DNA from 2 places in the Planococcus donghaensis genome. Region 2 is predicted to be linked to the other one. Evidence: riboswitches for the same ligand, from Rfam matches in the RefSeq annotation. Region 2 holds a riboswitch; the other holds the start of a gene.
The links. Region 2 has a riboswitch for FMN ahead of BCM40_RS10025 (ECF transporter S component). Riboswitches for the same ligand answer to the same signal wherever they lie in the genome.
Positions count from the first base shown of each region.

Region 1: it holds a riboswitch for FMN, as region 2 does, so the genes downstream of both, BCM40_RS14130 (hypothetical protein) here and BCM40_RS10025 (ECF transporter S component) in region 2, are expected to answer to the same signal.

Region 1 is NZ_CP016543.2:2,873,156-2,880,628, reverse strand. Features, by position in the region: gene BCM40_RS14170 (protein-L-isoaspartate(D-aspartate) O-methyltransferase) at 17-601, opposite strand; gene msrA (peptide-methionine (S)-S-oxide reductase MsrA) at 757-1,437, shown strand; gene BCM40_RS14160 (PLD nuclease N-terminal domain-containing protein) at 1,476-1,670, shown strand; gene BCM40_RS14155 (ABC transporter ATP-binding protein) at 1,667-2,548, shown strand; gene BCM40_RS14150 (ABC transporter permease) at 2,545-3,327, shown strand; gene BCM40_RS14145 (VOC family protein) at 3,405-3,809, shown strand; gene BCM40_RS14140 (metallophosphoesterase) at 3,866-4,690, shown strand; gene BCM40_RS14135 (GNAT family N-acetyltransferase) at 4,737-5,225, shown strand; gene BCM40_RS16350 (CHY zinc finger protein) at 5,256-5,579, opposite strand; FMN riboswitch at 5,706-5,876, shown strand; gene BCM40_RS14130 (hypothetical protein) at 5,939-6,220, shown strand; gene ribE (riboflavin synthase) at 6,221-6,850, shown strand; partial or broken gene ribB (3,4-dihydroxy-2-butanone-4-phosphate synthase) at 6,868-7,473, shown strand, end outside.
Region 2 is NZ_CP016543.2:1,987,509-1,994,981, reverse strand. Features, by position in the region: gene ccsB (c-type cytochrome biogenesis protein CcsB) at 1-866, shown strand, start outside; gene BCM40_RS10045 (response regulator transcription factor) at 1,002-1,718, shown strand; gene BCM40_RS10040 (ATP-binding protein) at 1,711-3,492, shown strand; gene BCM40_RS10035 (RNA polymerase sigma factor SigX) at 3,539-4,072, shown strand; gene BCM40_RS10030 (hypothetical protein) at 4,062-5,264, shown strand; FMN riboswitch at 5,341-5,473, shown strand; gene BCM40_RS10025 (ECF transporter S component) at 5,618-6,199, shown strand; gene BCM40_RS10020 (ferredoxin) at 6,662-6,913, opposite strand; gene BCM40_RS10015 (YpbB family protein) at 7,020-7,473, shown strand, end outside.

The sequences.
Region 1 (7,473 bases), 890 kb from region 2:
CTTGCCCTTTTCTTGGTTAAATTTCATATTTTCCTTTTAACGGAACAAATAACACTTTGTTTAAAGATATCTTGTGCAGTTTTCCATTAGTATCTTTTTCGATTAAGAGCAGTTCTTGGTTAAAGGAGTTACCAACTGGAATGACCATTTTTCCATCATTACTTAATTGGTCAAGCAATTCTGCTGGCACTTCTGAAGCGGCGGCTGTTACCATAATGCGATCAAAAGGAGCCTGTTCTTGCCAACCTATACTACCATCTCCCAATTTAAAGTGAATATTGTGGATGTTTAATTGAGCTAACCGTTCTTTTGCACGATTGTGTAATTCTTCAATTCGTTCAATGGTGTAGACAGCTCCTGAGAAAACGGCAAGTAACGTAGTTTGAAACCCGGAACCTGTTCCTACTTCTAACACTTTATGGTGCGACTGAAGATCGAGTGCTAAAGTCATTTCAAGAACAAGCGATGGCTGTGAGATAGTTTGTTCAAATCCAATGGGCAGAGCATGATCGAGTGAGGCGAGATCTTTATTAGCGTCCATGAAATAGCTGCGATCCATTTCTCTGAAATAAGCAATAATCTCTTTTTTTCGATTTTCCATTATCTCTCCCTACTTTCTTTTCCCTCGGAAATAATAAGCAAAGCAGTGTTTAAATCATGCATTTTCTGAGTGGTCTTGTTACAGTAATTTTAAGTGGAAAACAGCTAGCTGTATAGTATTTGCTACGGAATTTTCGAAGGAAGGAGTTTGTTGTGATGACAAATCAACAAATGACTATCGAAACAATTGAAAAAGAAATTTATACAAATGAAGAAGAATGGGAACTTGCAACTTTTGGAATGGGTTGCTTTTGGGGGCCGGATGCGCGGTTTGGAAGTATGGCAGGTATTATGAGAACGCGTGTCGGATTTGCAGGTGGAACAACTCCAACTCCTAGTTACCGCATGATGGGTGACCATACAGAAACGCTTCAAATTGAATACGACCCGCAAGTGATTAGCTACGCAACTATACTAAAGGAATTTTGGCGTAATCACTATCCAAATCGTGATAATTACAAAGGAAGACAATATATTTCTTTACTGCATTATCATACCGATCAACAAAAGCAAACAATTGAAACAATCCGAAAAGAAATGGAAGCAGAACTTGGAGAGTCAATTGAAACAGAGGTTGCTCTTTTTAGCCAGTTTACTTTGGCAGAAGAACGTCATCAAAAATACTATTTAAAGCGTTACCCAAAAGCGCTCGATCAGTTGGAAACGCTTTATCCAAATAAGGATATGTTAGTAGACTCGATTTTTGCTGCGCGATTAAACGGATTTGTGAAAGGTTTCGGGACAAAAGATAGCTTGCGAAAAGAGATAAATCAGTGGAGCATTGGAGAAACCGAGAAGACTTTTCTAACATCACTTTTTTTATCGTTAAAATGGTAAATAAAATAGCTTGAAATGAGAGAGGAGGGGCAGTATCAATGGATCAAACTACAATGATTATGGCTTTAGTGCCAATCTTTCTTATTCAACTTGCTTTAATGATTTTCGCTTTAGTGGACTTAGTGAAAAACCCTAACCCAAATGGACCGAAATGGATGTGGGGCATCGTTATTGTGGTTATTAATCTTATTGGGCCCATTCTATACTTGGTTATAGGGAGGAAAAATTATTGAACATCGTAGAAGTTGAAAACCTCACAAAACGCTATGGAGGAGAAACAGCCGTTGAAGATCTTTCTTTTACATTAGAGAAAGCGACGGCTACGGCATTGATTGGTCCAAATGGTGCCGGAAAGACAACGAGTTTATCGATGCTGGCTAATTTGTTATCGTCGACCAGCGGGGAAATCATAATGAAAAAAGATATATCCATTGGTTTTCTTCCTCAATATCCACAATTTTTTCCATGGCTAACAGCGCTTGAATTTACAGAATTAGCAGCTAAAATCAGTGGAGTTGATACTAAACAAGCAAGGTTGCAGTCCATACAAACGTTAGAATTTGTAGGTCTTGAAAATGCTTTACATAAAAAAACCGGCAGCTTTTCAGGAGGCATGAAGCAGCGGCTAGGTCTTGCGCAAGCGATTGTTCACAGGCCCGAATTGCTTTTACTAGATGAACCCATCTCGGCATTAGATCCAACAGGACGCAGAGAAATCATAAACTTATTAAAATCATTACAACAAAATACGACTATTTTGTATTCTACTCATATTTTGAATGATGCGGAAGAAATGACAGATCAGCTATTATTCATGAGAGACGGACGTTTGATTGAACAAGGTTCTTTGAAAGATGTTAAGAAAAAACATGCAGCTCCGTATATTCAAATGAAATTTAGAAACTCTATCAATGCGTTAGAGTTCGCAAGCAATCATACGTGGAAATGTGAAGTTAAAGAAGATTTTGTTCTACTACCGGTTTCTGAAACAGGACCAACAATGCAGGAAGTTCTCTACGTCCTATCTACGGAAAAACAGGATATTATAGGAGTCGAGTTTCAAGATGCCTCCTTAGAAGAAATCTTTCTGAAGGTGGTTGCTAATAAATGAAACAATTTCTGTTGCTATTAAGAAAAGAACAGCTAGAAAATATACGTAATTATAAAATATACTGGATACCCGCAATTTTTATTCTTTTGGGCATAGTAGAACCCACTACAAATTATTTTCTTCCGCAAATTCTTGAGTCCTCTGGAAGCTTGCCAGAAGGAGCGGTGTTTGAAATGCCGACACCTACACCGGAACAAATGTTAGCGGCAATTATGGAGCAATTCCAAACTATTGGGATTGCGGTGCTGATTTTAGCTTATATGGGAACAATAGCAGGAGAGCGGAAAAGTGGAACTGCTACTTTGTTGTATGTTCGACCGCTCTCATTTAAAGCCTATTTTTTAAGCAAATGGACAACGGCATCTGTTATTTCTCTAGTCAGTGTATGGTTAGGGTTTTTGGCAGGCTATTATTATACATTCTTATTTTTTGGTGAAGTGGAATTGATCAAAGTATTCCAAATGGTAGGAACTTATAGTATGTGGGTGCTAGTTGTTATGGCTTTCGTTCTAGTTGCAAGTGCTATTGCTCCGAATAGCGGATTTGCTGCAGCTATTGCATTGGGCACGTATTTGTTGATTCAATTAATTGATGGATTATTCGGCTCAAACTGGACTTTTTCACCCGTAAAAATCCCTCAATATGGAGTAGAGTGGTTAACAGGCTCTGCTAATAGTAGTTTATGGGGGGCTATCGGAATAGCAGTCCTTCTTATCATTTTTTTGTTTGCTGTAGGGAGTTGGGCAGCAAAAAAAAATAAAGCAAAGACGAAAGTATAGTTTGGAGTTTCATGATAACAGTGTGATTAGGTAGTCTTCGGTTCAACTGTTAAAATGGCATAAAGGAGCTGGGGAATATGTTGCACCATGTGGAACTTAACGTTTCGAATTTAGTAGAATCCAAATCTTTTTACAGCAAACTATTGCCACTTCTAGGCTATTCATTATTTCAAGAATGGGAAGAGGGATTTAGCTATAAGGCAGGTCCTACCTACTTAGTTTTTGTCCAAACAGAAGAAAAGTTTTTACAAATTCCTTATCATCGCAAAGAAACAGGATTGAATCATTTAGCATTTCACGCATCGTCACATGCGCAAGTAAACGAAATGACTGAAAAGATAAAGCAATTAGGGGCACGAATTTTATATAAAGATCTTCATCCTTATGCGGGCGGACCAGATTATTATGCGGTTTTCTTTGAAGGACCAGATCGCTTAAAAATAGAAATTGTCGCGCCAGATGAAACAATGAGCAATGCTTAAAGTTCATGTTACAGTGCAGTCAACAAAATTAGAATCGAATAGAGGCTAATTAAAATATGAAGAAACTTGTAATGATTATCTTGTTCACGCTAGTTTTATGGGGCATCTTTTGGAGTAATAATAAGTGGTTAGAAACCACAGAATATACAGTAGTCTCTGAAGAGTTACCTGAGGCTTTTGATGGAGTGAAAATTGTTCAAATATCCGATTTGCACAATGCAACTTTTGGGAAAGATCAATCCTCTTTAATAAAGAAAATACAATCCGCTAAACCTGATGCGATTTTTTTGACAGGCGACTTTATTGACAGCAATCGCTATGATTTGTCAGCGAGTTTGGTGTTAGTAGATGAAATAGTGAAGATGAGTAAAGTCTATTTTGTTACGGGAAACCATGAAATAGCTTCAAATAAGGTGGATGAAATTACAGCTTCTTTGCAAGAACGCGGGGTGATCGTTTTGGCGAATGATTCAGTAGAGTGGGAAAAGGATGGCAGTACGCTTCAAATTGCAGGAATTGATGACCCACTAAGCGAACCTGCAATGCACGGGGACGAGGTTACGCATGATTATCTTGAAGCTGCTCATTTGACTGATGATTTCACTTTGTTATTAGTACATCGTCCCGAATATCTAGCTAACTATGCTGAAGCAGAAGTGGATATTGTTTTTGCAGGACATGCTCACGGTGGACAAGTTCGTCTTCCTGGAATTGGTGGGTTATATGCTACTGGCCAAGGATGGTTTCCAAAAGTAACAGAAGGGATTTTTGAGAACGCCGAATCCCAAATGGTCGTTAGTCGCGGGTTAGGAAACAGTACGTTTCCTCTCCGAATTTTCAATCGTCCGGAAGTTGTCGTAGTGACATTGAAAAAAGAATAAAGATCGATTTTCTAGATAGCAAATGAAAACAAGGGGGCCGCCTCGAGTGATTAAAAAAAGGGAAGTTACATTGCATCGCTACTCTTCAAAGCGATCTATCGATTACGACTTACCAACACATCAGCTAGAATTTACACGCTTACCTAAAGAAATCGTTGAAAAAGATGCTAGTAATCCATCAAAACATTTTATTATCATTAAAGCGCGTGGGGAAGATGCTGGTTTTTTTGAGTTGGATGAATCAGAAGACCGGAAGAAATACTCGGACAATCCTAGGGCTTTATTGCTTAGGGGATTTTCGGTTAACCCGAAATTTCAAGGAAGAGGCATTGCAACGGGGTCTATTTATGCACTGCCGGAATTTATGGAAGAGGAATTTCCGAATTTCGATGAAGTGGTCTTAGGAGTCAACGCGCGCAACATACCGGCCCAACGGCTATACCAAAAAGCTGGATTTATAGATACCGGTAGACGAATTATGCGTTCGAAAGGTGAACAATTCGTGATGTCTTTATCTACTAAAAAAACCAAGTGAGAGCAGTGTTGCTTTTACTTGGTTTTTTATTTATTTGAAATACAGGTGTGTATGTAAACTACAACCCGGATTGAAGAGTGAAGAGCAACCCGGACAAGTAGAGTCACAGGTTAAATACTCGGCAATGGTTAATTCATGTCCACAAGTACCGCATAAAATCGCTTTTTCTTGAAAGCGGTCGGTTGGCCAAACGTCATGCTTTCCACAACCTACCGCCTCATGGCATTCAAAACAAGGAAAGTATTCTTGGCAACAGAAAAACTTAATGGCAATACGATCAATCGATGAGTGGTAGTGAATACAACGGGTTTCAGCATCTACGTTTATGCCTTTTACTTGTTGATGGTGGGACATATCAGTTCCTCCTTTAGAATAAGAAAAGCAAATTTAGAAATAACGCTTCTTAATTTAAAATAATCAGTTTGATTGATAGGGTTCAGTTTCTTTCTATGCTACTATTAAAAGGACGAAACTACGAATCTAATTCTTCGGGGCAAGGTGAAATTCCTTACCGGCGGTGAGCAGGAAACTGCAAGTCCGTGACCCGTTTGAACGAGGACAAGCATAGGCCACTATGTTTGAAGCGTTCAACCGGTGGAGCTGGTGAAATTCCGGCACCGACAGTTACAGTCTGGATGGGAGAAGAATGTAGAGATCGGCTTCGTTATGTGCCTCTTCTTTTCAATGTGTAGAAATTGAAAGGAGGAATTTGTATGACCAACCACCTTTATCAGGGAGTAGTCTCTGGAAATACAAATCAACGGTTTTTAACCCTGCTCAGTTCCTCTATGGAAAACGAGCCTCTTCAAGGTACGAAAAATTGCCATCCAACTGGTCAACTTGATAAAGAAGCAGGGCACATTGTGTTATGGTTTCAAACTCTTCTGCAAAACTCTTTCCTCACCACCCATACGCCCCATGGTGGAAAGCACCCGAAAACTCGTAAGCCCACAATTGAATACGCTATAGCGAACAGAATGGAGGAGTGTGCCTAAATGTTTACTGGTATTGTTGAAGAACTTGGCCATGTTGCTTCAGTTCGCTCTAAGCCACAAGCAATGGAGCTAACCATTTCCTGTGCGCTAATTTTAGAAGACGTTAAGCGTGGAGACAGTATTTCCATTAACGGCGTTTGTTTAACTGTATCGACATTCACTTCTAGTACCTTCACCGTTGATGTGATTCCGGAAACAGTCAAATCTTCAACGATGAAGGAATTGAAAACAGGTTCCAGGGTAAATCTTGAACGTGCGATGCCTGCTAACGGACGTTTCGGTGGTCATTTTGTTAGTGGACATATTGATGGCGTTGGTGTGATCCGCTCAGTGAAAAAAGAAGCGAATGCAATTACCAAAACAATCGAACTCGAGCCTCATCTAATGAAGTACATGATGCTAAAAGGGTCAATCGCAGTAGATGGTACTTCTTTGACTATTTTTGCACTTGCCCATAATACTGTGACCATTTCTCTTATTCCGACAACGCAAGAAGATTCGTTATTAGGAGAAAAAGGCATAGGAGAAAAGGTCAATATCGAATGCGATCTACTAGCGAAGTATACCGAGCGAATTCAAACAGCAGAGCCGAAAATTAGCAGAAGCTGGTTAGCAGAAAACGGATTTTAAAAGGAGGCGCGACACAAATGTTTTACACGGTAGAAAAAGCCATCGAAGATTTAAAGAATGGTAAAGCCATCATAGTAATTGATGATGAAGATCGAGAAAATGAAGGTGATTTTGTTGCTTTAGCAGAATTCGCTTCTCCTGAAATCGTCAATTTGATGGCAACTGAAGGAAGAGGCTTGATCTGTGTACCTATCGCAAAATCAATCGCTCAACACTTACAGATTGGTCTTATGACGGATCACAATACAGACGAATATGGTACAGCTTTTACAATCAGTGTGGATCATAAAGATACGACGACAGGAATCAGTGCTTTTGAACGTTCTCATACGATTACGAGCTTAGTAAAGCCAGATGCAAAAGCTACAGATTTTAAACGGCCAGGACATATTTTCCCTTTAATTGCAAAAGATGGCGGCGTTTTAGAACGGACAGGACATACTGAAGCAGCAGTGGATTTAGCAAAACTTGCAGGATCGCCTCCGGCAGGGGTTATATGTGAAATTATGAATGCTGATGGCACAATGGCGCGTGTTAACGACTTGTTGCATGTAGCAGACCGACTTGGTTTAGGTATTTTGACGATTAAAGATTTAGTGACATACCAACAAAAACAACAAAAT
Region 2 (7,473 bases):
TCGTCTTGCCTGTCGCATTGTTAATTATTGCTTTTGCAAGCATGTTCCCAAGCGAAGTCAGTCCGCTTATTCCAGCACTTCAAACAAACTGGTTGGCGATTCACGTCAGCACAGTTGTTATTGCGGAAGGAATTTTAGCAATTAGTGCTGCAGCTGGGTTAATCTATTTATTGAAAGTTGTAGACCTTACGAAAAAATCCAAACAACGTATGGGCCTAGAAGCAATTATGTATTCGCTTGTCCTAGTTCTTGGATTTGTTGTCGCTAGTAGTTTCTTTTCATTTACAGGCTATGAAGCGGAATTTACTTATGTAGATAAAGAAGCGAAAGATGCGGCTGTGACGTACACAATGCCTCCAATTTTCGGCATGAACGAGTATGTTGCTTTAACGGATGACGCTATGACACCACTGGTCGAAATGCCTCCGATTGTACATGCAGGAAAATTAACAACTGTTACATGGTCAATTCTATTCGGTACAGTTCTTTATTGGTTGATCCGTTTAGTTTTTAGAAAACGGATTTCCGCGATATTAAAACCATTTGTTAAAAATGTTAACACTCAATTGATGGATGAAATTGGTTACCGGGCTATAATTATTGGCTTCCCAATATTTACATTGGGCGCACTAATTTTCGCCATGATTTGGGCGCAAATTGCTTGGTCTCGTTTCTGGGGATGGGACCCGAAAGAAGTATGGGCATTAATCACATGGCTATTCTATGCTGCATACTTGCATTTACGTTTAGGCAAAGGGTGGCAAGGTGAAAAATCTGCATGGTTAGCTGTGCTGGGCTTTATCATCATCATGTTTAACTTAGTTGCAGTAAACTTAATAATCGCCGGGTTGCATTCTTACGCATAACAAGCAGGCCTTTTCCGGTAACGGAAAAGGCCTTTTGTTTTGGACAAGACTTCAACGTACGCTTGCACTTTTCTTTATTTTTAATAAGGTTATCGGTACAATGAGACATAACAGTAGAAAGTTGGAGGGGTTAGGATGTCAGAGGAAATTACGGTTTTAGTAGTAGACGATGAAGAACGAATTCGACGATTGTTAAAAATGTATTTAGAGCGCGAAGGATATGTAGTTGAAGAAGCAGAAAATGGCGCTCAAGCATTAGATATGGCACTAGAAAAAGATTATCATTGTATCTTGCTTGATTTGATGATGCCTGAAAAAGATGGTGTCGCTGTTGCTACAGAATTACGTGATACAAAAATGACTCCGATCATCATGCTTACTGCTAAAGGAGAAGAAGCTAACCGGGTGGAAGGTTTTGAAGCTGGTGCTGATGATTATATAGTGAAGCCGTTTAGTCCGCGGGAAGTGGTGTTACGCGTTAAAGCGATTTTACGACGTTCGGCTGCGTATTCGCCAATTTCCAATTCAACAGCTTCGAAAGATTTGGTTGTTTTTCCTCACTTAACCATTGATCATGATGCTCACCGTGTCACTGCTGATGGTGTAGAAGTGAACTTAACACCTAAAGAATACGAATTATTGTACTTTTTAGCTAAAGCACCGGATAAAGTGTTTGACCGTGAGCATCTACTAAAAGAAGTTTGGCATTACGACTTTTTCGGTGACTTACGTACAGTAGATACGCACGTTAAACGGTTGCGCGAAAAACTAAACCGCGTATCAGAGTCGGCTGCGAAGATGATTGTTACTGTATGGGGCGTTGGCTATAAATTCGAGGTCGGCAATGAATAGAATATGGAATAGTGTTGTCGGGAAGCTATGGATTACGATCCTGCTTCTCGTTTCCTTTGTCCTTTTTATTGTGACCGTTCTGCTTTTGGAATTTCTAGGGAACTATCACAGTCAAACTGTGGAAGAAGCGCTTAATAGCGAAGCAAATATGATTGCGAATATTTTTAACGAGCATGAAGAAGTAGTAAATTCATTAGAAATTATTGGTGATATTATTGGTGCTGAGACAAATGCAGTTATCGCTGAAGAACCATATGAAAGTAGCTATTATATTCATGATGGATTAAATGGTGCAAAAACTCGAGAAGAAATATTAAATGAACCAGTGTTTCAGAAAGTGTTTGAATCAGACGAAACTGTGATGAAAGAAATGCTCTTGCCTTCATTAACAGATCAAAATCGTCTCGAATCCTATATTGTTTTGGCCAGCCCATTAAAGACAGGTGAAGAAGAGCACGGTGTTGTTTTTATTTATCAATCATTGGAAGTAATGGACCGCACGGCGGAACGAACGACCAATATTGTTTTCTTGTCCGCATTTATCGCATTGTTATTAACAACATTTTTTGCCTTCTTTTTATCTTCGCGAATCACATCTCCTTTACGGAAAATGCGTGAAGGTGCATTTGAATTAGCAAAAGGCAATTTTGATACGAAAGTTAAAGCAACTTCTAGTGATGAGATTGGTCAATTAGCTTCTGCATTTAACCAAATGGGTCGCCAATTAAAGCATCATGTAGAAGTAATCAACCAAGAGAAAGAGCAATTATCAAGCATCTTGACGTCAATGGCAGATGCAGTTATCACGTTCAATCAGGATAAAACCATCTTATTAAGTAATCCGCCAGCTGAAAAATTATTAAAGCAGTGGACAATTAAAAGTGGTTCGGCCGAAACGCAATCTTTGCCTGCTGAAATGCTTCATATGCTCGATCATGTTATTGGGTTGCAAGAAGAGATTGAAGAAGAATTGGAAATCGAAGGGGCTTATTACGCGATTAATTTTAGTCCATTGTATAGTGGGGAATCGATCCGTGGGGCTGTCGCCGTATTGCATAATATGACGGAGCAGCATCGTTTGGAGAAGCTTCGAGAAGATTTTATCGCTAATGTATCACACGAGTTACGAACTCCTATTGCTATGCTTCAAGGTTATAGTGAAGCAATTTTAGATGATGTCGGTGCAACTGAAGAAGAGCGTCGTGAAATGACGAAAATTATTTATGAAGAATCACAACGAATGGGCCGTTTAGTTACCGATTTATTAAATCTCGCACGTCTCGAATCAGGGCATATGCGACTTTATAAAGAAATTGTGCAATTAAATAGCTCTATTGAACGGATGACACTTAAGTTTTCTCAAATTGCGAAAGAAAATGGAGTTCAATTGTCTTTCGAAACGACTGTCGATGATTGGACAGCAACGGAAATTGATGAAGATCGCATTGAACAAGTAATGACGAACTTAATCGATAATGCGATTCGTCATACGCCTAAAGAAGGGCATGTGGTCGTTCGTGTCGAACAACAAAAAGAATACGCGAAGATTTCGATTAATGATAACGGTGTCGGCATATCAAAAGAAGATTTGGAATTTGTTTTTGAACGGTTTTATAAGGCGAATAAGGCAAGAACACTTGGAAAAGGTGGAACAGGTCTTGGTTTAGCGATAGCAAGCAACATTATCCAAGCTCACGAAGGTGAAATTTATGCAGAAAGTACTGTTGGACAAGGTACTTCTTTTGTTTTCTTATTGCCATTAAAAGACATGTAACCTTTTAGTTTTAAAGACGACTAATCTAAAGGACGGAGGGAGTATATTGAAGGACTCCGTTTTCCACCGGCTGTACGATGCATATCACCAAGATGTTTTTCAATTTTTAATTTATCTGGTGAAAAACAGGCACCTAGCAGAAGATTTGATGCAAGAAGTTTATATTCGTGCTTTTCGCGCTTATGATCGATTTGAAGGCAGAAGCTCTGAGAAAACGTGGCTTTTTTCAATTGCGAAAAATGTGGCCATTGATCATTTCCGGAAAGCAGCAGTTCGCTCAAAACATTCGATGGAATATTTTGATTGGGAAACACAGCAGTTAGTTTCATCAGAAAAACTTCCAGAAGAAGTTTCGTTGTTAAACGAAGATAAAATATTTTTATACAAGGCATTAGACAGCTGTACAGGAGATCAAAAAATGGTCGTAATTATGCGTTTTTTTCAGGACTTGTCAATTGCGGAAACCGCAGAAGTACTAGCGTGGACTGAAGGGAAAGTGAAGACTACCCAGCACCGTGCCATTAAAGCTTTGCGTGAAAAATTAATAGCTAGGGAAGGGGGAGATGAAAATGCCGAATAACAAATGGACCGATGAATCTATCGAAGATTTGTTGAAGGACTTCCCCGCGATAAAGGATAACCGGCCAAAAGAAAAAGTCTATAATCAATTGGTTCAAAAAGAGCCGGTTCAAAAGCGTCCAAATAGATGGCTGCCGCTTCTTGTCGCGGCATTGGCGTTTATCGCTGTCGGCCTATTGGTCTCCTCTATTATCAATCAAAATGGCAATGATTCTGCTCAAAACAGCGAAAGCTCTGCTGATAACTCGAACGATGGAGCAGAGATGAAGACTCAAGAAGGTTTAGAAGAGCAAGAAGGATTACCTGCAGCTGAAGAATCTGGAGCTGAAAATGCAGATTCATATTCAACAGCTCAAGTAGACGGAACATTTCGGACTGCGGTTTACGAAGAGATGATTGGCGATCAAACTTTAATGACGATAGGCATGACCGAAAATGCCTTCGTTATTCCGGTATCTTTTCTGATCCCAAATGAAGAAATTACAAAAACTTTTGAAGGTTCTATTCCGACGTCTTTAGAATTGTATCAAGAATATGCAGATGACTTAGATGAAGTCGCATTAGGTTTTGATAATTATCACCCGTACGTTGGAACTTTAGAGGAAATGGCTACAGGTATACGTCATGTGCTACCGCAAGATCATCAATATGATTTGGCCTCAGCCAGTATTGGGGTATACATGAATACCATCAAAGAGACGTTTAATGATGTAGCAGAAATTGATGTTACAAATGAAGATGGTTCTCCTGCGGAGTTTTCTCAAGTAGGACCGTTAGAAAAAATTGTTCCGGAAGTAGAGAATCTCGCATATTATGCTTATCAAACGACTCAAGGTGAAATTTACCTTGCACCCGGCTATGACATGCCGTTTGATTCAGCGGAAAAAGCTATTATGGCACTTGCTGTAAATCCGAACGATATCTATCAACCTACAATTCCGCAAGATTGGGAATTCCAAGTATCGGAAACCGATAAACTTGTTCAAATTGAATTTACGAACAATGTCGACCTAGAATCAGTAGACAAAATAGAGGCAGTTCGTATGCTTGAAAGTTTTGTTTTGACAGCTGATGCTTTTGGTAAAGAAGTAGTAGTGAAAGGAATGCGGCAAGAGAATTGGAACGGTTTTAATTTTAGTGAGCCTATACCAATTCCAGTAGCACCTAATTTGTTACCTTGGCCATTACCCTAAACAAAAGAAAGGTTGTAAACAAATTTGTTTACAACCTTTCTTTTTTATACTAATATTAGGGCATAACAAAATATCGATTCATCTTCGGGGCAGGGTGCAATTCCCTACCGGCGGTAATTGAACTCTGTTCATAAGCCCGCGAGCCGTAAAACGCAGGATTTGGTGAGATTCCAAAGCCGACAGTATAGTCTGGATGGGAGAAGGTGAAGGTGCGGACGTTTGTCGTTTACATGTAGACGGAACGCTTTTAAGTGTGCCTTTTCTCCCTTAAGTATTTATTACTTAAGGGTTTTTATATGTAAATGCGGAGTCTAAACCTTTCTTCTGGTGAATCACGACAAGGAGAGAGGAATATGAAGAACAAAAAGTTACAAACAATGATCGCGATTGGGATGTTAAGCAGTATTTCTTTTATATTGATGCTTTTTAACTTTCCACTACCTGCACTTCCTGCTTTTTTGAAAGTAGATTTTAGTGATGTACCTGCTTTAATCGCCGCTGTTACAATGGGGCCAGTTGCAGGGATTTTAGTAGCTTTCTTTAAAAACGTGTTAGATTGGTTGTTTGCAGGTAGTCCAACAGGAGTTCCAGTTGGCCATATGGCAAATTTCGTAACAAGCTTGTTATTTATTTTGCCAGTTTATTTTATCTATCAAAAAGTGGCAACTAAAAAAGGTATGGCTTTTGGATTAACGATCGGAACATTGTCGATGGCAATCGGTATGAGTATTTTAAATTATTTTGTTTTCCTACCGATGTACACCTATTTCCTTAACATGCCACCAACAACTGGTGACGCATTATTCGGAATGATTGTTTTAGGAATACTCCCTTTTAACATAATCAAAGGTGTTCTTTTAACCGCAGTAGTCTTGCTTATGTTCAGTAGCATGCACACATGGATCGAAAAACAAAGAACCTACTATTTATCATAAATGATATAGAAAAGCGTAACTAGCCGTGTAGATTCGACGGGCATAAAACGCTCTGGCGAAGCGGCGTGTTTATAGCCGCACAGCCAGAGTGAGTTATGACCCTAGAATCTGGCTAGTGGAGTCTAGACAAAGAAAAGCGTAAGTGCCTGGTCAGCTCTGACAGCCATAAGGAGACCCAGCAGTGTGGCGTTCTTTGCCACTCTGTTGGGTTAACTTATGTCCCGAAGAGCTAGGCACTGGAGTCTAGACAAAGAAAAGCGTAACTAGCCGTGTAGATTCGACGGGCATAAAACGCTCTGGCGAAGCGGCGTGTTTATAGCCGCACAGCCAGAGTGAGTTATGACCCTAGAATCTGGCTGGTGGAGTCTAGACAAAGAAAAGCGTAAGTTGCCTGGTCAGCTCTGACAGGCATACATAAAAAGAAGGCGTTTTGGGATTTCCCAAAACGCCTTCTTTTTTTAATCAGTCTTCGTATTTTAAAGGATCGCCTTCGAAAGATGTATCTGCGACTTTGATTGAGTCTGTTGGACAGCCTTCAAATGCATCTTCCATGTCTTCTTCGAGTTCATCTGGAACTTGTTCTGTTCCCATGTTATTATCTAAAATAACAAACGCGATTCCTTCGTCATCGTAATCGTAAATGTCGGGTGCAGCAGCACCACAAGCACCACAAGCGATGCAAGTATCCTTGTCAACAATGGTATACTTAGCCATATAGTTTTCCACTCCTTTATCTCCGAACAAGTTCAGTTATACTATCGTATTTATTCTAAAGGTGTTTGAGTAGTTTTTCAACCTAAAACCGCTAGGGGGTACAAGCTTGTTATTTAGTGAACTCATTTTGGCCATTATGAAGCCCGTTAATCGGCAGCGGACCATCTCTTCCCCTTATCATTTAATAAAAGGAAAGAAGTCCGGACAAACGATACAGGATATTGGCTATTTTGGCCTTTATCCTTATTTTGGCGTATTGCCTAAACTGGATAAGAAAGCCTATGACCATGTGGTTCAGAGCTTATTTTCGCAAGGGTATTTACGAGCTAATGAACAGGTAATCGAACTTACTGAAAAAGCGTTAAATGCAAATGTTGCCGACTCCCCCTTGAATGGCTGGAAATACCGTGGCAATGAAAATCTCTTTTTCAATCGATTGTCACTAATTGTTCAAACTTTATCCCATGTGAGTCAATCCGTAAAAACTTTTGACCCGATTGTTAATAACGAAGATATACAAATATGGGTCAAAAACTATTTACAGCAGATTCACTTTCGTG